DNA from 3 places in the Streptomyces sp. NPDC090108 genome. Region 3 is predicted to be linked to each of the others. Evidence: predicted binding sites of a transcription regulator. Region 3 holds the regulator's gene; each other region holds the start of a gene.
What was found. The regulator HrcA, encoded in region 3, represses chaperone genes, less so after heat shock. The targets are predictions, from matches to a motif close to TTNGCACTCNGNNNNNCNGAGTGCNAA.

Region 1 (7,642 bases), on a different contig from region 3:
GCCTTGACCAGGTCGACGTCCGGGTCGGTGAGCAGCGGGCCCACGATGCCGAGGACGAAGTCCGAGGAGAACTCCTTCAGGTCGGCGTCGACGAAGCAGACGATGTCCCCGCCGGTGACCAGCAGGGAGCGCCACAGCACCTCGCCCTTGCCGGGGACGGCGGGCAGGCGCGGGAGTATCGCGTCGCGGTGCACGACCCGCGCGCCGGCGGCGGCCGCGACCTCGGAGGTGCGGTCGGTGGAGCCGGAGTCGACGACGACGATCTCGTCGACCAGCGGGATCTGCTCGACGAGGTCGTGCCGGATGATCCGGACGATCTCGCCGACCGTCTCCTCCTCGTCCAACGCGGGCAGGACGACGGAGACGGTCTGGCCGGTGCGCTGCTTCGCGGCCAGGACGCGGTGCGGGGGGCGGTCGGCCACGGACCAGGAGCGGGTGGCCAGCCAGCGCTCGACTTCTTCCAGCACGGTCGGTGGCTCCTCACTGTCGTGATCTGTCGTGATCGGGGGCGTGATCAGGTGTCCTGCCCGGGGGCTGTGATCACACACGGGAATCCGGGTGATCCATCTCGCGGTTCGGACGGCTCTCTCCACTGTCCTGGCCTTCGGTTACAGTCTTGAGCAACGCCGATGACCATCGCATGTCGGGGGTCAAGAGCGTTCACACAACCACATACCGCTCATCCAGAGGGGCAGAGGGACACGGCCCGATGAAGCCCCGGCAACCCTCCAGCCGGTCACTCGTTCACCCCGCGAGGCTCCCGGCTAGGGAAGGTGCCAAATCCGTCTCGCGGTGAGATGCGCCGCGAGGAAGATGAGGAGAAAGGGCCTCGCCTCCATGGCTGTGCAGACCGTTGCCACCCCCAGCAGTCCCACCGTCGACCTCGGCCCCGCGACAGCGCTGAGCTGCCGCGAGTGCGGCCACCAGGTCCCGCTCGGCCCGCTGTTCGCCTGCGACGAGTGTTTCGGCCCGCTCGAGATCGCCTACGACTTCTCCGCGTACGACGCGAAGGAACTGCGCGCCCGGATCGAGTCCGGCCCCGCGAACATCTGGCGCTACGCGCCCCTGCTGCCCGTCCCCGCCGACGTGGCCGGCAAGCCCAACCTCAACCCCGGCTGGACCCCGCTCGTCGAGGCCCGCAATCTCGCCCGGGAGCTGGGCGTCACCGGCGGGCTGTACGTGAAGGACGACTCCGGGAACCCGACGCACTCCTTCAAGGACCGTGTCGTCGCCCAGGCCCTGGAGGCCGCCCGCGCCTTCGGCTTCACCACCCTGTCCTGCTCCTCCACCGGCAACCTCGCCGGAGCGGTCGGCGCCGCCGCGGCCCGCGCGGGCCTGCGCTCCTGCGTGTTCGTCCCGCACGACCTGGAGCAGGCCAAGGTCGTCATGGCCGCCGTCTACGGCGGTGAGCTGGTCGGCATCGAGGGCAGCTACGACGACGTGAACCGCTTCTGCTCCGAGCTGATCGGCGACCCGGCCGGCGAGGGCTGGGGCTTCGTCAACGTCAACCTGCGGCCCTACTACGCGGAGGGCTCCAAGACCCTGGCGTACGAGATCTGCGAGCAGCTCGGCTGGCGGCTGCCCGACCAGATCGTGGTCCCGGTCGCCTCCGGCTCCCAGCTCACGAAGATCGACAAGGGGCTGAAGGAGCTGATCGCGCTCGGTCTGGTCGAGGACCGGCCGTACCGGATCTTCGGGGCGCAGGCCGAGGGCTGCTCGCCGGTGTCGTCCGCGTACAAGGCGGGCCACGACGTCGTACGGCCGCAGAAGCCGGCCACCATCGCCAAGTCCCTCGCCATCGGCAACCCGGCGGACGGCCCGTACGTCCTCGACATCGCGCGGCGCACCGGCGGTGCGGTGGAGGACGTGACGGACGAGGAGATCGTGGCCGCCATCCGGCTGCTCGCCCGCACGGAGGGCGTCTTCGCCGAGACGGCGGGCGGTGTGACGGTCGGCGTCACGAAGAAGCTCATCGACAGCGGCGTGCTGGACCCGGCGCTGACCACGGTCGTGCTGAACACCGGCGACGGCCTCAAGACACTCGACGCGGTGGCCGGCACCGGTCCGACCGCCGTCATCCGCCCGACCCTGGACTCCTTCCGAGAGGCTGGCCTCGCATGAGTGTGACCGTTCGCATCCCGACCATCCTGCGCACCTACACCGGCGGCCGGGCGGAGGTCGCCGCCGAGGGGGCGACCCTTGCCGAGGTCATCGACGACCTGGAGAAGAACCACACGGGAATCGCCGCCCGGGTCCTGGACGACCAGGGAAAGCTGCGCCGTTTCGTCAACGTGTACGTCAATGACGACGACGTGCGTTTCGAGCGGGGCCTGGAGACGGTCACGCCGGACGGCGCCGGCGTCTCCATCATTCCGGCGGTCGCCGGCGGCTGACCGCGCCCGGTATTACCTTCGGTAATCGAGGTGACGGGCTGTTCATCGGATGGCCCCCTCCGTGAGAGAAGCGGAGGGGGCCATTCTGAGTGATTGAGCGCGGTAAGGTTGGGGAACGCGCTCCTCGGCCACCGGCCGGGGGCCCTTGGATTCATGCCGCGCGCCCGACAAGAAGTAGCCAAAATGCCCGGGTTGTTTGCGGCTTTTGTTGTTTTTATGGGGCCCGACTTGCCCTGGATTCAGCCGAATTCCCCTCACATTCCGGACCGCCCGCGTCCAGAATTCTCGTCCGATTGACCTGTTGCAGACGGCAGTTGGGCAGATACATTCAGCCGCGGTCGACGCGTTCCGGCGCACGCCCCCGTCCGATGGGGGGTGAGGTCTGACCCGGGTCCGCGAAGGGTGGATCTGTGCAAGGGCCAGTAATAGGGGAGTTAGGCATGGCTCAGGGCACCGTCAAATGGTTCAACGCGGAGAAGGGCTACGGCTTCATCGCGGTCGACGGTGGTGCGGACGTCTTCGTCCACTACAGCGCCATTCAGATGGACGGCTACCGCAGCCTGGAAGAGGGCCAGCGGGTCGAGTTCGAGATCTCGCAGGGCCAGAAGGGTCCGCAGGCCGACATGGTTCGCGTCACCGCCTGAACGTTTTCGCAGCGAAGGGCCCGCACCGGCACAGGGTGCGGGCCCTTCGCCGTGCCCGGCCGCGGCGCGCGCGGTGTTCGCGGGTGGCTGACGCTCCCTCCGCGAACCCCCAAGGCGCTTGCACTCGACCATGCCGAGTGCTAATCATTGCGTTAGCACTCTGAAGGTGAGAGTGACAACGAGGACCGGGTCGGTGAGGCCCGCAGGCCGGGTGGGGCAAGGAACCACGAGGCCGGCGAGCCGTCCGTCGCGGGCGCGGGCGCGGTCCGAAGGAATCACCCCCAGTCCTGGAGGGACCACTTCACATGGCCAAGATCATCGCGTTCGACGAGGAGGCGCGGCGCGGCCTCGAGCGCGGCATGAACCAGCTCGCGGACGCCGTCAAGGTGACGCTCGGCCCCAAGGGTCGCAACGTCGTCCTCGAGAAGAAGTGGGGCGCCCCCACGATCACCAACGATGGTGTCTCCATCGCCAAGGAGATCGAGCTCGAGGACCCGTACGAGAAGATCGGCGCCGAGCTGGTCAAGGAAGTCGCCAAGAAGACGGACGACGTCGCCGGTGACGGTACGACCACCGCGACCGTTCTCGCCCAGGCCCTGGTCAAGGAAGGCCTGCGCAACGTCGCCGCCGGCGCCAACCCGATGGCCCTGAAGCGCGGTATCGAGAAGGCCGTCGAGGCCGTCTCCGCCGCCCTGCTGGAGCAGGCGAAGGACGTCGAGACCAAGGAGCAGATCGCCTCCACCGCGTCCATCTCCGCCGCCGACACCCAGATCGGCGAGCTCATCGCCGAGGCGATGGACAAGGTCGGCAAGGAAGGCGTCATCACCGTCGAGGAGAGCAACACCTTCGGTCTGGAGCTCGAGCTCACCGAGGGCATGCGCTTCGACAAGGGCTACATCTCCGCCTACTTCGCGACCGACATGGAGCGCATGGAGTCGGTGCTCGAGGACCCCTACATCCTCATCGCCAACTCCAAGATCTCCTCGGTCAAGGACCTGCTCCCGCTGCTGGAGAAGGTCATGCAGTCGGGCAAGCCGCTGCTGATCATCGCCGAGGACGTCGAGGGCGAGGCCCTGTCGACCCTGGTCGTCAACAAGATCCGCGGCACCTTCAAGTCCGTCGCCGTCAAGGCCCCGGGCTTCGGCGACCGCCGCAAGGCCATGCTCGGCGACATCGCCATCCTCACGGGCGGCGAGGTCATCTCCGAGGAGGTCGGCCTCAAGCTGGAGAACGCGACCCTGGACCTCCTGGGCCGCGCCCGCAAGGTCGTCGTCACCAAGGACGAGACCACGATCGTCGACGGCGCCGGCTCCTCGGAGCAGGTGCAGGGCCGCGTGAACCAGATCCGCGCGGAGATCGAGAACAGCGACTCGGACTACGACCGCGAGAAGCTGCAGGAGCGCCTGGCGAAGCTCGCCGGCGGTGTCGCGGTCATCAAGGCCGGTGCCGCCACCGAGGTGGAGCTCAAGGAGCGCAAGCACCGCATCGAGGACGCCGTCCGCAACGCCAAGGCCGCGGTCGAGGAGGGCATCGTCGCCGGTGGTGGCGTGGCCCTGCTCCAGACCTTCCCGGCCTTCGAGAAGCTGGACGTCGAGGGTGACGAGGCGACCGGCGCCAACGCCGTGAAGCTCGCGCTCGAGGCCCCGCTGAAGCAGATCGCCGTCAACGCCGGCCTCGAGGGCGGTGTCGTGGTGGAGAAGGTGCGCAACCTGACCCCGGGCCACGGCCTGAACGCCGCGACCGGCGAGTACGTCGACCTCATCGCCGAGGGCATCATCGACCCGGCGAAGGTGACCCGTTCCGCGCTGCAGAACGCCGCCTCCATCGCCGCGCTGTTCCTCACCACCGAGGCCGTCATCGCCGACAAGCCGGAGAAGGCCGCCGCGCCTGCCGGTGGCGGCATGCCGGGCGGTGACATGGACTTCTGATCGGCCTCACGGCTGGTCCACGTCCTTGCCGAGGGCGGCACTCCCCGTACGACGGGGGGTGCCGCCCTCGGGCGTTTCCGGAAGCCGGACCGGGGCCCGCGCGAGCCGGACCGGGGCCCGCGCGAGGCGCGGAATGCGGGGGGTCGTACTCTCGTTTACTTAAGGAAGTGCACCAATGCGCGTGCACATACCAATCGGTTTCACTCCACTCACGAGGAGCCCCCGCGTGACCGACACGACGACCGCCACCTCCCGCGCGGCCCAGATCCTGTCCCGCCCGATCGCCCTGGGCGGCCTGACCGTCCCCAACCGGATCGTCATGGCGCCGATGACCCGCATGTTCTCCCCGGGCGGCATCCCCGGTGAGGACGTGGTGTCGTACTACTCCCGCCGCGCCGCCGCCGGCGTGGGCCTGATCATCACCGAGGGCACCTACGTCGGCCACGACTCGGCCGGCCAGAGCGACAGCGTGCCGCGCTTCCACGGCGAGGAGCAGCTGGCGGGCTGGGCCGAGGTCGTCGAGGCCGTGCACGCGGCGGGCGGCACGATCATGCCGCAGCTGTGGCACATCGGCATGGTCCGCAGGCAGGGCGAGCCGCCGTTCGCCGACGCCCCCGCGATGGGCCCGTCCGGCATCCACAAGGAGGGCGCCGAGCCCAAGGGCAAGGCCATGACGCAGGAGGACCTGGACGACGTCGTCGCCGCGTTCGCCGAGGCCGCGGCCGCCGCCGAGCGCATCGGCATGGACGGCGTGGAGATCCACGGCGCCCACGGCTACCTCGTGGACCAGTTCCTGTGGGAGGGCACCAACCGCCGCACCGACGCCTACGGCGGCGACCCGGTGGCCCGCACCAAGTTCGCGGCGGAGATCGTCGCCGCGGTCCGCGCGGCCGTCTCCCCGGACTTCCCGGTGCTGTTCCGCTTCTCGCAGTGGAAGCAGCAGGACTACACCGCCCGCCTCGCCGAGACCCCGGAGGAGCTGGAGGCCATCCTGGCGCCGCTGGCCGCCGCCGGCGTCGACGCCTTCCACGCCTCCACGCGCCGCTACTGGCTGCCCGAGTTCGAGGGCTCCGACCTCAACCTCGCGGGCTGGACGAAGAAGATCACCGGCAAGCCGGTCATCACCGTCGGCTCGGTCGGCCTCGACGGCGACTTCGTCAACGCGTTCGCGGGCGAGGGCTCCCCGGTCAAGGGCATCGACGACCTCCTGGACGGCCTGGAGAGCGAGCAGTACGACATGGTCGCCGTCGGCCGCGCGCTGCTCCAGGACCCGGAGTGGGCCGCCAAGGTCCTCGCCGACCGCTTCGACGAGCTGAAGCCGTACGACGCCGCCGCCCTGGCGACGCTGAGCTGACCCGGAACCCGGGAACACGAGGGCGGCATCCCGCGGCGCACGGGGGTGCCGCCCTCACCCGTACCCGGCGGGGCGGCTACAGGTTGCCCAGGGGTTCGATGTCGACCCGGACCGGCGTGCCCCAGATGCGGAGCACCTCGTAGTCGGTGAACTCGTGGACCAGCCGGTAGGCCATGCCCGAGCGGGGTGCCCTGCGTTCGGCGGACAGATAGCGCTCCGCCTCCTGGCGGTCGCGGCGCGGGGTGCCGCACAGCTGCCAGGTCTGGCCGTTCCAGACCTCCGGGAGCCAGCGCTGCTGGGGGTGCGGGCGGTCCGCGCTCACGCCGTAGCGGGACATCGCGCGCTCGGGCGCGTCGGCCTGGCCGCGGTCCCTGGGGCGCGCGTACGCGTCGTTCATCTCGCCGCGGCGCGCGGTGCGCCGGCGGGTCTCGCACAGCAGGCACAGGTCCGGTGCGTCGGCGTCCACCGGGCCGCCGGGGTGCTCGGCGCAGCGGGTCGTGGGCGCCGCCGTCGTCACGGCGTCGTCGAGCAGGTCCAGGGCCCGCTTCAGGTCCGCCTTGACCTCGTGCAGCTTCGCGTCGGGTGTGTCGGCCGTCAGGTTCTCCCCGTGCTCGCCGAGTACGCGGAGGGCCCGGCCGAGGGCGGTGAGCTGGGCGTGATTCATGCCTTCGACGGTAGCGGTGCGCGGGGCCGGGCGGGCACCCGGCCTCCGGCCGCCGCGCGCGAACGCCTGCGTGCGCGTCCGCCCGCCCGCGCTCAGACCGCGCGCGTCCGCCCGCCCGCGCTCAGACCGCGCGCGTCCGCCCGCCCGCGCGTCCGCCCGCCTCGTGGGCGTCCGGGGTCAGTGACCGTTGCCCTGGTGCAGGAGGCTTCCCTCGCCGCACTCCGGGGCGCCGGGGGACAGCGGCAGCGGGGAGACGGCCTTGAGGGCCGGGACCACCGCGAGGCCGGCCGCGCACTTCGTGGTGCCGGTCGCGGTCCAGTGGTCGTCGGCGTGCGCGGGGGCGCCCAGGGCGGCGGCAGCGGAGGCCGCGAGGGCGGCGGTGGCGAGAACCTTCTTCATCATGCCCGGGAAACGACAGGCCCGGACCACGCGTCACGCGGTCGCGGTGACATCCGGGCCGTGCGTCACGCGGCCCTTGCGGCATCCGGGCCGTGCGTCACGCCGCCTCGGCGACGTCGGGGCGGCGCGCGAGACCGAAGAGGTACGTCGCCGCGAAGCCCACCGCGTAGCCGGTGAGCAGCCCGCCCGCGTAGACGGCGACCGCCGCGCCCGGGCCTCTGTTCCCCGTCAGCAGCGGGAACAGCGCCCACCCGGACGGG
Region 2 (7,642 bases), on a different contig from region 3:
GAGGACCTCGACGACTGGGAGCGCGAACTCGGCCGGCCCCTGGCCGACGGCGTCTTCGGCGAGAACCTCACGACGGAGGGCCTGGACGTCTCCGGAGCGCTGATCGGCGAGCGCTGGCGGATCGGATCCGGGGTGGTCCTGGAGGTGACGTCGGGACGCATCCCGTGCCGCACGTTCCAGGGCCATCTGGGCGAGTCGGGCTGGGTCAGGAGATTCACCCGTAAGGCCGCCACGGGGGCCTACCTGCGGGTGGTCGAACCGGGCGCGATCCGGGCGGGCGACGCCGTCGAGATCGTGCACCGGCCGGACCACGGGGTGACGGCGGCGCTGCAGTTCCGTGCGGTCACCACCGAGCGGGAGCTGCTGCCCCGGCTGCTCGACGCCGCTGACGCGCTGCACCCCGAGGCGCTGGACAAGGCCCGCAAGTACCTGGCCGGCCAGGTCGGCTGAGGATCCGTCACCGGTGAGCGGATGCCCTCGCTCCGGGTCACTACCCTTGGGCCATGACAACGGCTCTGATTACGGGATCGACCGCGGGGATCGGCGCCGCGTTCGCGCGGCGGCTGGCGGCCGAGGGGCACGACCTCGTCCTGGTCGCGCGGGACACCGGACGACTGCACGAACAGGCGACCGAGCTGCACGACCGGCACGGCATCGAGGCGGAGGTGCTGACCGCCGACCTCGCCGAGGACGCGGGCATCGAGGCGGTGGCCGAGCGGCTGCGCGACCGGAAGAACCCGGTCGACCTACTGGTCAACAACGCCGGTTTCGGCAACAAGGGCCGTTATCTCGACGTCTCCATGGACGACGAGCTGCGGATGCTCAAGGTGCACTGCGAGGCGGTGCTGCGGCTGACGTCGGCGGCCGCGGAGGCGATGCGCGAGCGCGGCCGGGGCGGTGTGGTCAACGTGGCCTCGGTCGCCGCGTTCGTGCCCCGCGGCACGTACGGCGCCTCGAAGTCCTGGGTCGTGCAGTTCACCCAGGGCGCGGCGAAGGACCTCGCGGGCAGCGGAGTGCGCCTGATGGCCCTGTGCCCGGGCTTCGTGCGCACGGAGTTCCACGAGCGGGCGGGCATGGGCACGGACAACATCCCGGGCTGGATGTGGCTGGACGCCGACAAGCTGGTGGAGGCGGCGCTGGCCGACCTCTCCCGCGGCCGGACGGTCTCCATCCCGGACCCCCGCTACAAGGCCCTGATGGGCCTGGTGAAGGTGACCCCGCGCGCGCTGCTGGGCGGCATCAGCTCGAAGACGGGGCGCAAGTACGGGCCGCAGTGAGGCGCGGGCGCAAGCACCGGCGGGGCGGCTGGGCGGCGGAGCGGCTGGGCGGCTGGGCGGCGACCCGGCCGCGTGGCTACGCGCAGGGGCGGTCGTAGTAGTTCTCGCCGCCGACCAGGACCGAGGTGACGCAGCGGGGGAATCCGCCGGAGTCGCGCGGGACCCTCTGGGAGGTCACCCGGGTGAAACCGAGGGACAGGCCGGGGATGAACGGGTACTCGGGATCCGAGGTGTCGACGCGCAGTCCGCGCCCGGCGGCACGGGCGAACAGGCGCTTGGCGGGCGTGGTGAACACCTCGTCGCCCTCGTAGAGGACCCGCGTGGTGGAGGTGCGGCCCTCGCCGGGCCACCACAGCTCGATCGCGGTCACGGCGGACCGGTCCCCCTCGGCCAGCGCCTGGACGGCGACGTGGTCCAGCTTCCACACGGCCAGACCCCTGCCAGGCACCACACGCGCCTCGCCCCACTCCGGCGTGGCGGCGGCGATCGCCTCGTCCAGCGTCATGCCCAGCCGCAGCGGAGCCACTCCGCGCGGCGGATCGAGTATCAACTCCACAACACACCCCTTACACCCGAGAGAAACTGACGTGGAGACACACCGGCCGGTAGCGGCTCCTCAAGCCCGAGCAGTCGTGTCACCGCACGCAGCCCCCTGTCCGGCCGCTCCAGATCCAGGAACCCACCGATCTCGACCCCGAGTGGATCCGCGGACGCCGGTGCGGCACCCGGCGCCGGCGGCTGCCCCTGGCGCGTGATGCCGGTAGCCGCGGGGACGGTGGTCAGGGGCGCTTCCTCGTAGCGGCTCCGGACGAGGAGTGGGGCTCCGGACAGCACTTCGCCCCGTCGCGTGGCGACGGGGCGAAGGCGGGGCCGACTTCGGCCGCGGGCTTCCCGAGGAGGCTCAGGCGCTCTTCAGGAAGCGTCGCGGACTACGTCAGTGCGAGTGGCCGTGGCCGTGGCCGTGGCCCGCGGCGGCCTCTTCCTCTTCCTTCTTCTCGACGACCAGGGTCTCGGTCGTGAGGAGCAGGGAGGCGATGGAGGCGGCGTTCTCCAGGGCGGAGCGGGTGACCTTGACCGGGTCGATGACGCCGGCCTTGACCAGGTCGCCGTACTCGGCCGTGGCGGCGTTGTAGCCCTGGCCCTTCTCCATGTCCTTGACCTTGGAGACGATCACGTAGCCCTCGAGGCCCGCGTTCTCCGCGATCCAGCGCAGCGGCTCGACGACGGCGTTGCGGACGACCGTGACACCGGTGGCCTCGTCGCCGGTCTTGCCGAGGTTGCCCTCGAGGACCTTGGCGGCGTGGACGAGCGCGGAGCCACCACCGGAGACGATGCCCTCCTCGACCGCGGCGCGGGTCGCGGAGATGGCGTCCTCCAGACGGTGCTTCTTCTCCTTCAGCTCCACCTCGGTGGCGGCGCCGACCTTGATCACGCACACGCCGCCGGCCAGCTTCGCGAGGCGCTCCTGGAGCTTCTCGCGGTCCCAGTCGGAGTCCGTGTTCTCGATCTCGGCCTTGATCTGGTTGACGCGGCCCTCGATCTCCTGGCCGCTGCCGCCACCGTCGACGATCGTGGTGTCGTCCTTGGTGACGGTCACGCGGCGGGCGGAGCCCAGCACGTCCAGACCGGCCTGGTCGAGCTTGAGGCCGACCTCCTCGGAGATGACCGTGGCGCCGGTGAGGACGGCCATGTCCTGCAGCATCGCCTTGCGGCGGTCGCCGAAGCCGGGGGCCTTCACCGCGACGGCGTTGAAGGTGCCGCGGATCTTGTTGACGACCAGGGTCGACAGGGCCTCGCCCTCGACGTCCTCGGCGATGATCAGCAGGGGCTTGGAGGCGCCGCCCTGGATGATCTTCTCGAGCAGCGGCAGCAGGTCCTGGATGGACGTGATCTTGCCCTGGTTGATCAGGATGTACGGGTCGTCGAGGACGGCCTCCATACGCTCCTGGTCGGTGACGAAGTACGGGGACAGGTAGCCCTTGTCGAAGGCCATGCCCTCGGTGAAGTCCAGCTCCAGACCGAAGGTGTTGGACTCCTCGACGGTGATGACACCGTCCTTGCCGACCTTGTCCATGGCCTCGGCGATGAGCTCGCCGACCTGCTGGTCCTGGGCGGACAGCGCGGCGACGGCGGCGATGTCGGACTTCTCGTCGATCGGGCGCGCCGTGGCGAGCAGATCCTCGGAGATGGCCTTGACCGCGGCGTCGATGCCCTTCTTCAGGGCGGCCGGGGAGGCACCGGCGGCGACGTTCTTCAGACCCTCGCGCACCAGGGCCTGGGCGAGCACGGTGGCGGTGGTGGTGCCGTCACCCGCGATGTCGTTGGTCTTGGTCGCCACCTCCTTCACCAGCTGGGCGCCGAGGTTCTCGAACGGGTCCTCGATCTCGACCTCACGGGCGATCGTGACACCGTCGTTGGTGATGGTGGGAGCGCCGAACTTCTTGTCGATGACGACGTTGCGGCCCTTGGGGCCGATCGTCACCTTCACCGTGTCGGCCAGCTTGTTGACGCCGCGCTCGAGGGCGCGACGGGCGTCCTCGTCGAACTTCAGAGTCTTCGCCATGACAGCGGGAGCCCTCTCGAAAAATCTGGGTGATATGGCACTGCGCCCCGGGCGCCCGGCTACTTAGGGGTTGCGGGGGGCCAGGGGCGCAGTCATGAGCAGAGTTGCTCGGGGTGAACTACTTCTCGATGATCGCGAGCACGTCGCGAGCCGAGAGGACGAGGTACTCGTCGCCGTTGTACTTCACCTCGGTGCCGCCGTACTTGCTGTACAGCACGATGTCGCCGACCTTGACGTCGAGCGGCAGGCGCTCGCCGTTCTCGAAGCGGCCCGGACCCACGGCGAGGACGGCGCCCTCCTGGGGCTTCTCCTTCGCGGTGTCCGGAATGACCAGGCCAGAGGCCGTGGTCTGCTCGGCGTCGAGCGGCTGGACCACGATGCGGTCCTCGAGCGGCTTGATGGCAACCTTGGAGCTGGTGGTCGTCACGATCCGACCTCCCCCTTCGGAGATCTCACGGGGTTATCTGTCTGAGGTGGCGACCAGGTGGATCCGTCGTCGCGGGTGCCGGACCTGCCCGTCGCGTTGTTGGCACTCTCATCTGCCGAGTGCCAGAGCCGAGACTATGACCGCGATTAGCACTCGGTCAAGCGGAGTGCCAATTGCCGTGCGGCGCGTCGGCCTCGCGGCGCGTCGGCGGGGTGGGGTGCTGGAGTTGGGGGCTCGGGGTGTGCGGCGCCCCGTCGTCATAGGGGGCTGCCGCCCCGGGCCCCCGCTGTCGGCCCCGAAAGGGCCTCGTCCTCAAACGCCGGACGGGCTGAGGGTGTGCGGGTCGGCCGAGTGCAGGTCCTCGAACGCTGCACGGGCTGAGGGTGTGCGGGTCGGCCGAGTGCCGGGGCCCCGAACACCGCACCGAACTGGGGGGTGTGCGGCTCAGCCGAGTGCCAGGGCCCCGAACACCGCACGGGCTGAGGGGTGCGCGGCTCAGCCGAGTGCCAGGGCCTCGAACGCCGCACGGGACTGGGGGGTGCGCAGCTCCGCCGAGTGCCAGGGCCCCGAACACCGCACGGGCTGAAGTTGCGCGGGGCGGCCGAGTGCAGGGGAGCGGTAGCAGCCGGCTCCTACAGGTAGTCCTCCAGGTGTCCCACCGTCAGGCCTCGTTCCTGGATGTGGCGGAGGAGGCGGGTGGTGCGGTCCTTGAGGGGGTGGGGGGTGGGGCCGTCGGAGCGGACCAGGACGATGTCGCCCGGGTGGAGGTGCTCGTCGCCGCGTGTATAGGCGAGGCCGCGGGAGGTCTCGGTGGCGCGCCACAGGACGACCGCGGAGATGCCGCAGTCGGCGGCGGCGCGCAGGGTGGTGCGGTCGTATCTGCCCTGCGGCGGGTGGAGGAGACGGGGGCGGTGGCCGAAGCGGGTGCCGAGCCGGTCCTGCCGGGCGCAGATCTCGGCGCGCTGCCCGGCGTAGGACAGCCCGCGCAGCGCGTGGCGGTCGGGGGCGCGGTTCTCGACCGCGGCCCCGGCGGCGCCTCTGGCCCCGGCCGCCGTCCCGGCCAGGGTCCCGGCGCCGCCGCCCGTCTCCGAGCCGGTGAGGAAGAGGCTGACCGGGAGCCGCAGTTCGCGGACCATGCCGGCGAACGCAGGGTCGCGTCCGGCGGCGTCGTCGTAGGTGAGGAAGACGACCGGGTCGGTGGTGGCGACCCGGTCCACGACCCGGGGGCGCGTGACGTCCCCGGTGGGCGGGGACGGCGGGCGCACCGGCCGGCTGGGCGGGGCGGCCAGCGGGACGGCGAGGCCCCAGCGCCGGTACGCCTCGTCGCGGACGCGGCCGGAGGGCCGTACGCCCTGGGCCGCCTTCCTGCCGAGGCGTTCGATCGGGTCCACGGACTGCGCGCAGCCCGCGAGGAGAAGGACCGAGGCGGCGAGGACGACGGCCGCGGCCGGGCGGGCTGTGCGCCTCCGGCCGGACCGCTGCCGCCCCGGGCGCCTCACAGGTAGTCCTCCAGGCGGGCCACGGCGTAGCCCTCGCGCGTGACCTTGTTCAGGAACCGGCGCATGTCGTCGACCATCGTGCCGTCCCAGTCGTCGCGGCCGCGGAAGTGGGTGAGGACGATGTCGCCGGGGTGCAGCTGCTCGTCGTCCTCGCGGTACTCCCAGTGGTCGACGTACACCTCCTCGTCCCAGATCGGCGCGTACTTGATGCCGCAGGACTTGGCGGCGCGCAGGGTGTCGCCGTTGTAGTTGCCGTAAGGAGGACGGAAGACGGTGGGCGCCTTGCCGAACTCCTTCTTCATGGTGTCCTGCATGCCGCAGATCTCGGCCCGCTGCTCCTCGTACTCCAGACCCGGCAGGTAGGGGTGCGTCAGGGTGTGGTTGTTGAGGGTGTGGCCCTCGGCCTGCATCTTGCGGAAGTAGCCGTAGTCGTTCTCGACCAGGTAGTTGCTGAGGAACGCGCTGTACGGGATCTTCAGGTCGCTCATCATGCGCAGGAACGCCGGGTCCTTCTCGGCGCCGTCGTCGATGGTGAGGAAGACGATCTTCTTGTCGGTGGGCACGGTGGTGAAGACCGGCGGGAGGTGCTCCTCCTCCTGGCCGTCCACCTCGAACCCGGCGCGCGCGGTGATCTTCGGCTTGTGGACCGGCGGGGCCGGCGGGGTCAGGGGGACCTGGTCCAGGTTCCAGTGCTGGGCGGCGGCGGCCAGGCGCGCGTGCTCGGCGGCGAGCCGGGCGGCGGGGTCCTGGTTCCGGGCGGGTCCGCCCTGCCCGGACTCGCGGCCGGGGCCGGACCCGCCGGCGCCGGTGCCGGTGCCGGGCGCGGAGCAGGCGGAGAGGACGGCGGTGGCGGCCAGCGCGGCGGCTCCGCAGCGGAGCGCCGCCTTCGCCAGGCGGGCCCGCCCCGGACGGCGCGGCCGCCCCGGGAGCGCCACCCGCCGCGCGAGCTGTGACCGAATTTTGTCATTTTGTACGACAGGTCGCATGGTGCCGGATCCTCGCAGGCCGCGGCCCCGAACCCGGTCCGACACCGCCGCCGGAGGCGCACGGTCCACCGACTGGCCCACAATGACCCGGTGAACGACCTGCTTCTCTCCTTCCGGGCGCTGCTCACCCCCGAGGGCCGGGCCCTCCTCGACGAGGTGCGCGGTACGGCCCCCGCGGACGAACTCGCCGTCGCCACCCGGCTGCGCCGCACGCACCCGCCGGAGCTGGTGTCGGCCGCTCTCGGCCAGGCCCGGCTGCGGCAGCGGGCGGCCGCCAAGTTCGCGGCCGCGGACGCGGAGCGGATGTTCTTCACGCCCAACGGGGTCGAGCAGTCGACGCGCGCCGCCGTGGCCGCCTACCGGGCGGAGCGGATGCGGGACGCGGGGGTGACCTCGGTGGCGGACCTGTGCTGCGGGATCGGCGGTGACGCGATCGAGCTGGCGCGGGCCGGGATCCGGGTGCTCGCGGTGGACCGGGACCCGCTCACGGCGGCCGTGGCCCGCGCGAACGCCGAGGCCCTCGGACTGACGGAGCTGATCGAGGTCCGCGAGGCCGATGTCACCGAGGTCGCGACCGACGGGTACGACGCCGTCTTCGTGGACCCCGCGCGGCGCGGCGGACGGGGCCGCGTCTTCGACCCCGAGGCGTACTCGCCGCCCCTGTCCTGGGCGGTCTCCGCGGCGCTCGGCGCCCCCCGCGCCGCCCTGAAGATCGCCCCCGGCATCCCGCACGAGGCGGTGCCCGCCGAGGCCGAGGCCGAGTGGATCTCGGACGGCGGCGACGTGAAGGAGGCGGTGCTGTGGTTCGGCACCGCGCCGGGCCTGGTCCGCGCCACCCTGCTGCCGGGTCCGCGCACCCTGGTCGGCCGCGGCCTGCCCGACCCGGAGGT
Region 3 (7,642 bases):
GCAGGCCACCGCCCCGCCCGCGGCCAGGGCCGCGAGTCCCGCCGCGGCCGCCGCTCGCGCGGGCCGCCTCCGACACCAGATCCGCCTCAATGCCCCCATGGACGGCAGAGTGCCACCGGCACACGCGCGGCGGAAGGCCACATATGGCCACTCACCCGTTCGAAATACCACCCACAAGGGCGCACCCGATGATCTAGCGTCGCCCCATGCGCGACACACGGAGACTCAGACGTCTGGTCGGCCCGGACGGTGTGCTGTACCGCTGGCGGGTGCGGCACCGGCACACCGCGGGATCGGACTGCCGCGAGGTGCTGACGCTGTACCGCGACGGCGTCCCGCTGCGGATCGTGTTCCGCGCGGGCCCCGGACGGGTCGCGGGCGGCGGCTACCCGGGCCACACGGGGCTGGTGTTCGACGCTTCGGACCACCAGGCCAACCTGTACGAGCCCGGCGTCGTCAGGGCGTTCCTCGACGAGGCGCTCCGGCGCGGTGTCCCAGCCGGCCGGGCTGCCGAGCTGGACGGGTGGGAGCTGCTGCCCGCCGTCGCGGTCAGCCGCGCAGCAGGAGCCACTCCTGGAGCTCCACCAGATTGCCCTCCGGGTCCTTGAGGTGGGCCACGCGCATGCGGTCGGTCATGAGAGCCGGGCCGCGGAGCAGGGTCGCGCCGCGGGAGGTGATCTGCTCGCAGTAGGCGTCGAGGTCGTCGACGCGCAGCACGACCAGGGAGCGGTGTCCGGTCGCGGTCCCGCCCAGTTCGTCCAGGACCTCGCTCATCATCGCGCGGTCCTGCAGCGCGATCCCGGCGGACCCGGCGTGCGGGCTGAGCTTGTCGTACGGCCCCTCGGCCGCCCCCGACTGGGGCGTGAGGCCGAGGACCTCGGCGTAGAAGCGGTAGCAGGCGGCGAAGTCGGTGACGAGGAGCCGCACTTGGGCGAGTTCCATCGCGTGCCCCCTCAAGGCCGGGACCACCGGCCGGTGCGGCCGAGCAGCAGGGCCGCGGCGGCGGTGCCGGCGGTGGAGGTGCGCAGGACGGAGGGGCCGAGCACGTGGGCGCGGGCGCCCGCCTCCTCGAAGAGGGCCAACTCGTCGCGGGACACGCCGCCTTCGGGACCGACGACCAGCACGATCTCGCCCTTGGCGGGGAGTTCGGCGGTGGCCAGCGGGCTGCTCTCGTGCTCGAAGTCGGAGTGCAGCACGGCGGCGAAGTCGGCCCGGGCGAGAAGTGCCGCCACCTGCTTGGTCGTCGCGGTGTCCGCGACCTCGGGGAAGCGGACCCGGCGCGACTGCTTGCCGGCCTCCCGTGCGGTGGCCCGCCACTTGCCGAGGGCCTTCAGTCCGCGGTCGCCCTTCCACTGGGTGATGCAGCGGGCGGCCTGCCAGGGCACGATCGCGTCGACGCCGACCTCGGTCATCGTCTCGACGGCGAGTTCGCCCCGGTCGCCCTTGGGCAGCGCCTGGACGACGGTGATGCGCGGGGCGGGCTCGGGCTCCTCGGCGACGGACGTGGGGCGCACGACCAGCCGGTCCTTGCCCTCGGCGGCGACCACCTCGCACACCGCGTAGCGCCCGGCGCCGTCGGTGAGGACGACCTCCTCCCCGGGCTGGAGCCGCTTCACCGAGACGGCGTGCCGCCCCTCGGGTCCGTCCAGTACGAACTCGGGCCCGACGACGTCGAGTCGGTCCACCACGAACACAGGCGCGGTCATCGCGCTTCACCTCCGGCCGGCAACACTGTCCTGGCGTCGGCCAGTTCGGCCGCCAGTACCCTCACAAGTTCTCCGGCCGGCAGCGCGCGGGCCATCCGGTGCCCCTGTCCCGCGAACAGCGACATGGCCTGCGCGTCCCCGGCCTCGGCGGCGGCCTTGCGCAGCGGGCCGGTCAGGTGGCCGACCTCGGGGTAGGCCGCGGGGGCGTACGGGCCGTGCTCGCGCAGGAAGCGGTTGACCAGGGCGCGGGCCGGGCGTCCGGTGAAGGCGCGGGTCAGCTCGGTGCGCGCGTACAGGGGGTCGGTGAGCGCCTGCTTGTGCAGGGCGTGCGCGCCGGACTCCGGGGTGGGGACGAAGGCGGTGCCCAGCTGGGCCGCGCAGGCGCCGGCGGCGAGGACGGCGGCGATCTGGGCGCCCCGCATGATGCCTCCGGCCGCCACGACCGGGATGTCCACGCTCTCCCTGATCTGGGCGACGAGGGACAGCAGGCCGATGCCGGCGCCGTCGTTCTCCGGGGTGTCCCGGTGGGTGCCCTGGTGGCCGCCCGCCTCGATCCCCTGGGCGATCACCGCGTCCGCCCCGGCCCGCCGCACGGCGAGGGCCTCCTCGACGGTGGTGGCGGTGACCAGGGTGAAGGTGCCGGCCCGGCGCAGCGCGTCCAGCGTCTCCGGGCTCGGCACACCGAAGTGGAAGGAGACGGCGGGCACCGGGCTGTCCAGCAGCACGGCGAGCTTGACCTCGTAGCCGTCGTCCCGGCCGCTGTCGGGATCGCCCAGCCCGGTTCCGTACCAGGCGGCCTCGCCGGCCAGCTGCTCGGCGTAGAGCTCGACCGCGCCGGACTCGGCGTGCTCCGGCTGCGGCATGAACACGTTCACGCCGAAGGGGCGGTCGGTGAGGCCGCGCAGCTGCTTGATCTCCTGGTACATCCCGTCGGCCGTCTTGTAGCCGGCGGCGAGGAAGCCCAGTCCCCCGGCGTCGGACACCGCGGCGGCCAGCCGGGGTACCGAGACACCGCCCGCCATGGGCGCCTGCACGATCGGCAGGGGGAGGAGACCGGACGGAACGGAGGACATGACCGCATGGTGTCATGTCCTCCGGACAAGTCCGAATCGGGCACCGGGTGCCTTACGGCACCCGCCGCCCCTCGGTGTCAGCGCCCGTTGAAGGCGTCCTTCAGCCGGGAGAACAGTCCCTGCTGACCGGGCTGGAACTGCCCGGTGGGCCGCTCCTCGCCGCGCAGCTGGGCCAGCTCCCGCAGCAGCCGCTCCTGCTCGGGGTCGAGCTTGGTCGGCGTGGTGACCTCGACGTGCACGATGAGATCGCCCCGGCCGCCGCCCCGCAGATGCGTGACGCCCCGGTTGTGCAGCGGGATCGACTGCCCCGACTGGGTACCGGGCCGGATGTCGACCTCCTCCATGCCGTCCAGCGTCTCCAGCGGCACCTTCGTGCCGAGAGCCGCCGCGGTCATCGGGATGGTCACCGTGCAGTGCAGGTCGTCGCCGCGCCGCTGGAAGGTCTGGTGCGGCAGCTCGTGGATCTCGACGTACAGATCACCGGCGGGACCGCCGCCGGGGCCGACCTCGCCCTCGCCGGCCAGCTGGATCCGGGTGCCGTTGTCGACACCGGCCGGGATCTTGACCGTGAGGGTGCGCCGGGAGCGGACCCGCCCGTCGCCCGCGCACTCGGGGCACGGGGTGGGGACCACGGTTCCGAATCCCTGGCACTGCGGGCAGGGCCGGGAGGTCATGACCTGGCCCAGGAAGGACCGGGTGACCTGCGAGACCTCACCGCGGCCGCGGCACATGTCGCAGGTCTGGGCGGAGGTGCCCGGAGCCGCGCCCTCACCGTTGCAGGTGTTGCAGACGATGGCCGTGTCGACCTGGATGTCCTTGGTGGTGCCGAAGGCCGCCTCGTCCAGCTCGATCTCGAGCCGGATCATGGCGTCCTGGCCGCGGCGCGTGCGCGAGCGCGGGCCGCGCTGCGACGCCGTGCCGAAGAACGCGTCCATGATGTCGGAGAAGTTGCCGAAGCCACCCGCTCCGAAGCCGCCCGCCGCGCCGGCGCCGCCGGACTGCGAGAGGGGGTCGCCGCCGAGGTCGTAGACCTGCTTCTTCTGCGGGTCCGACAACACCTCGTAGGCGGCGTTGATCTCCTTGAACCGCTCCTGCGTCTTCGGATCGGGATTGACGTCCGGGTGCAGCTCGCGCGCGAGCCGGCGGAACGCCTTCTTGATCTCATCCTGCGACGCGTCGCGGCGCACGCCGAGAACGGCGTAGTAATCCGTGGCCACTTACGACTCCGCCAGGATCTGTCCGACGTACCGTGCCACTGCGCGTACCGCTCCCATCGTTCCCGGGTAGTCCATGCGGGTCGGTCCGACCACGCCGAGCTTGGCAACCGCCTCGCCGCCCGAACCGTAGCCGACCGAGACGACGGACGTGGAGTTGAGTCCCTCATGGGCGATCTCGTGCCCGATGCGCACGGTCATGCCCGGATCCTTCGCCTCGCCGAGGAGCTTGAGGAGCACTACCTGCTCCTCCAGCGCCTCCAGGACGGGCCGGATCGTGAGGGGGAAGTCATGTCCGAAACGGGTGAGATTGGCGGTGCCGCCGATCATCAACCGCTCCTCGTTCTCTTCGACCAGTGTCTCCAGCAGAGTGGAGAGCACTGTGGAGACCGTACCGCGATCCTCGGCCTCGAAGGACTCGGGGAGGTCCTCGACCAGTTGCGGCACGTCCGCGAACCGGCGCCCCGCGACCCGGCTGTTGAGCCGTGCCCGCAGGTCGGCGAGGGACGCCTCACCGAACGGCGCCGGGCAGTCGACCATCCGCTGCTCGACCCGGCCGGTGTCCGTGATCAGCACGAGCATCACGCGCGCCGGGGCGAGCGAGAGCAGTTCCACGTGCCGCACGGTGGACCGGGTCAGCGACGGGTACTGCACGACGGCGACCTGCCGGGTCAGCTGCGCCAGCAGCCGCACGGTCCGGGCCACCACGTCGTCGAGGTCGACGGCGCCTTCGAGGAAGTTCTGGATGGCGCGCCGCTCGGGCGCGGTCATCGGCTTCACCCCGGCGAGCTTGTCGACGAACAGGCGGTAGCCCTTGTCCGTCGGGATCCGCCCGGCACTGGTGTGCGGCTGGGCGATGAACCCCTCGTCCTCCAGGGCCGCCATGTCGTTGCGCACCGTGGCCGGGGACACGCCGAGGTTGTGCCGCTCGGTGAGGGCCTTGGACCCCACCGGCTCCTCGGTGCCCACGTAGTCCTGGACGATGGCGCGCAGCACCTGGAGTCTGCGTTCACTCAGCATCCGCGCGCACCTCCCTCAAGTCGTCCCACGGCCCACATCGCTCTCGCGCCTGGCACTCTGGACATACGAGTGCCAGCCTTCACCGGCCCAGTGTACGGCCGCCGGGTGCTCACCGGGCAAGGCCGGTCCCGCCGCGACGGCCCGCGCGGATCTCGCTTACGGATAGCGTCGCGGTATGACGGTGACTTGGGAAGACCTGGGGTGGGAGCGGCTGGCCCCAGGGGTCGGCCGGTGCCGGCTGCCCGGCTGGGACTGCACGACGGGGCTGGTTCTCGGCGAGGGTACGGCACTGTTGGTGGACGCGGGGTCCAGCCTGGCGGAGGGCTCCCGGCTGGCGGCGGCGGTCCGGGGTCTGACCGGCCGCGATGTGACCCATCTCGCGCTGACCCACCCTCACTTCGACCATGTCTTCGGTGCGGCCGCGCTGCCCGCGGCCGACGTGTACGCCGCGGTGGGCATGGAGGCGGTGCTCGCGCACGAGGGCGCGGAACTGCGCCTGGACGCGATCAGGAACGGCCTGCCGGTGGCCGACGCGGACGCGGCGGCGGCCGTGCTGCCCCGGCCGGTCCGGCCGGTCTCGGGCGAGTGGACGCTCGACCTCGGCGGCGGCCGTCAGGCGCTGCTGGCCAACGTCGGCCCGGGGCACACCGCCCACGATCTCGCGGTCCTGGTCCCCGGCACCCCGGAGGTCGTCTTCTGCGGCGACCTGGTCGAGGAGTCGGGCGAACCCCAGGCCGGCCCGGACGCCGTGCCCTCGCGGTGGCCCGCCGCGCTGGACCGGCTGCTCGCGCTGGGCGGCGAGGACGCGGTGTACGTCCCCGGGCACGGCGCGGTGGTCGACGCGGCGTTCGTACGACGGCAACGCGACGAGCTGGCGGCACGTTTCGGCGTGTCGTGAGTACGTGCCCCGCGCTTCTCCTATCGTCATCCGAATGCTCCCTCCCGTCTCCCGCCACCGCCCCTCCGACGAGAGCCCTCCGGGCTCGCGGTCCCGCGTGTACTCCCCCGACCTGACCCCGCCCTGGAAGAAGCAGAAGGCGGTTCCCGAGGTGCCGGCCGATGCCGGCCTGGTGGTGGAGGAGCCCGGAACCGGGTTCTGCGGCGCGGTGATCCGCTGCGAGGCGGGCACGGTGACGCTGGAGGACCGGTTCGGCAAGCACCGGGTGTTCCCGCTGGAGCCCCGCGGCTTCCTGCTGGAGGGCAGGGTGGTGACGCTCGTACGGCCGTCCTCGTCCGCTCCCGCGCGGCCCGCCCGCACGGCGTCCGGTTCGGTCGCCGTGCCCGGCGCACGCGCGCGCGTGGCCCGCGCCGGCCGCATCTACGTCGAGGGCCGGCACGACGCCGAGCTGGTCGAGAAGGTCTGGGGCGACGACCTGCGCGTCGAGGGCGTGGTCGTGGAGTACCTGGAGGGCGTGGACGATCTGCCCGCGATCGTCGCCGAGTTCGCGCCCGGCCCGGACGCGCGGCTCGGTGTGCTCGTCGACCATCTCCTGCCCGGCACCAAGGAGTGGCGCATCGCCGGGTCGGTGACCGGCGAGCACGTGCTCGTGGCCGGCCACCCGTACATCGACGTCTGGGAGGCGGTGAAGCCGTCGTCCCTGGGCATCCCCGGGTGGCCGAAAATCCCCCACGGCCAGGACTGGAAGACGGGCGTGTGCCGGGCGCTGGGCTGGCCGTCGGACAACACGGGCGCCGTGTGGCAGGCGATCCTGGCCCGGGTGGGGTCGTACAAGGACCTGGAGCCGGAACTGCTGGGCAGGGTCGAGGAACTGATCGACTTCGTCACGGCACAGCCGTGAGCGCGGCGGGCGGGGTGCCGTCGCGGCGCGGCTGAGCGGGCCGGGCAGGGTGCCGTCGCGGCGCGGCTGAGCATGCCGGGCAGGGTGCCGTCACAGTGCGGCTGAGCGGGCCGGGCGGGGTGCCGTCGCGGCGTGGCTGAGCATGCCGGGCAGGGTGCCGTCACAGTGCGGGCTGAGCGGGCCGGGCGGGGTGGCCGGCAGCCGCACCCACCCCGGGGGCTCCCGCTGGACGTTCCGCCCGCCGGTCCGGTCAGTCGACCAGGTCCCTGACCACCGCGTCCGCCAGCAGCCGCCCGCGCAGCGTGAGCACCGCGCGCCCCTCTCCGTACGGGGCGGGGTCCAGCAGGCCGTCCGCCAGCGCCCGGCGTGAGGCCGCGAGGCCGTCCGGCCGCAGCAGGTCCAGGGGGACGCCCTCGCGCAGCCGCAGCTCCAGCAGGATCCGCTCGACGCGCCGGTCCTCGTCCGAGAGCAGCTCGCGGCCCGCTCCCGGGGAGCGGCCGGCGGCCAGCGCCGCCGCGTAGGCGCCCGGGTGTTTGACGTTCCACCAGCGCACGCCGCCCACGTGGCTGTGGGCGCCCGGTCCGGCGCCCCACCAGTCGGCGCCGCGCCAGTACAGCTCGTTGTGCAGGCAGCGGCCCGCCTCGGAGGTGGCCCAGTTGGAGACCTCGTACCAGTCGAAACCGGCCCGGGACAGGGCCTCCTCGGCGATCAGGTAGCGGTCGGCGTGCACGTCGTCGTCGGTCATCGGGACCTCGCCGCGGCGGATCCGGCGGGCCAGCTGGGTGCCCTCCTCGACGATGAGGGCATAGGCGCTGACGTGGTCGGGTCCG

Region 1: the regulator HrcA is predicted to act here: its motif matches at 3,155-3,181, upstream of groL (chaperonin GroEL).
Region 2: the regulator HrcA is predicted to act here: its motif matches at 4,414-4,440, upstream of groES (co-chaperone GroES).

What each region holds. Positions count from the first base shown of each region.
Region 1 is NZ_JBIVDQ010000006.1:393,196-400,837, reverse strand. It holds gene ACIPRD_RS23375 (glucosyl-3-phosphoglycerate synthase) at 1-467, opposite strand, end outside; SAM riboswitch class I at 677-820, shown strand; gene thrC (threonine synthase) at 838-2,121, shown strand; gene ACIPRD_RS23365 (MoaD/ThiS family protein) at 2,118-2,393, shown strand; gene ACIPRD_RS23360 (cold-shock protein) at 2,834-3,037, shown strand; gene groL (chaperonin GroEL) at 3,343-4,965, shown strand; gene ACIPRD_RS23350 (NADH:flavin oxidoreductase) at 5,192-6,319, shown strand; gene ACIPRD_RS23345 (hypothetical protein) at 6,396-6,983, opposite strand; gene ACIPRD_RS23340 (hypothetical protein) at 7,161-7,385, opposite strand; gene ACIPRD_RS23335 (PTS transporter subunit EIIC) at 7,480-7,642, opposite strand, start outside.
Region 2 is NZ_JBIVDQ010000001.1:967,827-975,468, forward strand. It holds gene ACIPRD_RS04200 (MOSC domain-containing protein) at 1-450, shown strand, start outside; gene ACIPRD_RS04205 (SDR family oxidoreductase) at 504-1,277, shown strand; gene ACIPRD_RS04210 (hypothetical protein) at 1,354-1,833, opposite strand; gene groL (chaperonin GroEL) at 2,212-3,840, opposite strand; gene groES (co-chaperone GroES) at 3,959-4,267, opposite strand; gene ACIPRD_RS04225 (polysaccharide deacetylase family protein) at 4,900-5,766, opposite strand; gene ACIPRD_RS04230 (polysaccharide deacetylase family protein) at 5,763-6,752, opposite strand; gene ACIPRD_RS04235 (methyltransferase domain-containing protein) at 6,735-7,642, shown strand, end outside.
Region 3 is NZ_JBIVDQ010000005.1:89,182-96,823, reverse strand. It holds gene ACIPRD_RS18730 (hypothetical protein) at 1-99, opposite strand, end outside; gene ACIPRD_RS18725 (hypothetical protein) at 207-608, shown strand; gene ACIPRD_RS18720 (VOC family protein) at 550-942, opposite strand; gene ACIPRD_RS18715 (16S rRNA (uracil(1498)-N(3))-methyltransferase) at 954-1,706, opposite strand; gene ACIPRD_RS18710 (nitronate monooxygenase) at 1,703-2,779, opposite strand; gene dnaJ (molecular chaperone DnaJ) at 2,857-3,996, opposite strand; gene hrcA (heat-inducible transcriptional repressor HrcA) at 3,997-5,013, opposite strand; gene ACIPRD_RS18695 (MBL fold metallo-hydrolase) at 5,189-5,911, shown strand; gene ACIPRD_RS18690 (DUF3097 domain-containing protein) at 5,946-6,812, shown strand; gene hemW (radical SAM family heme chaperone HemW) at 7,063-7,642, opposite strand, start outside.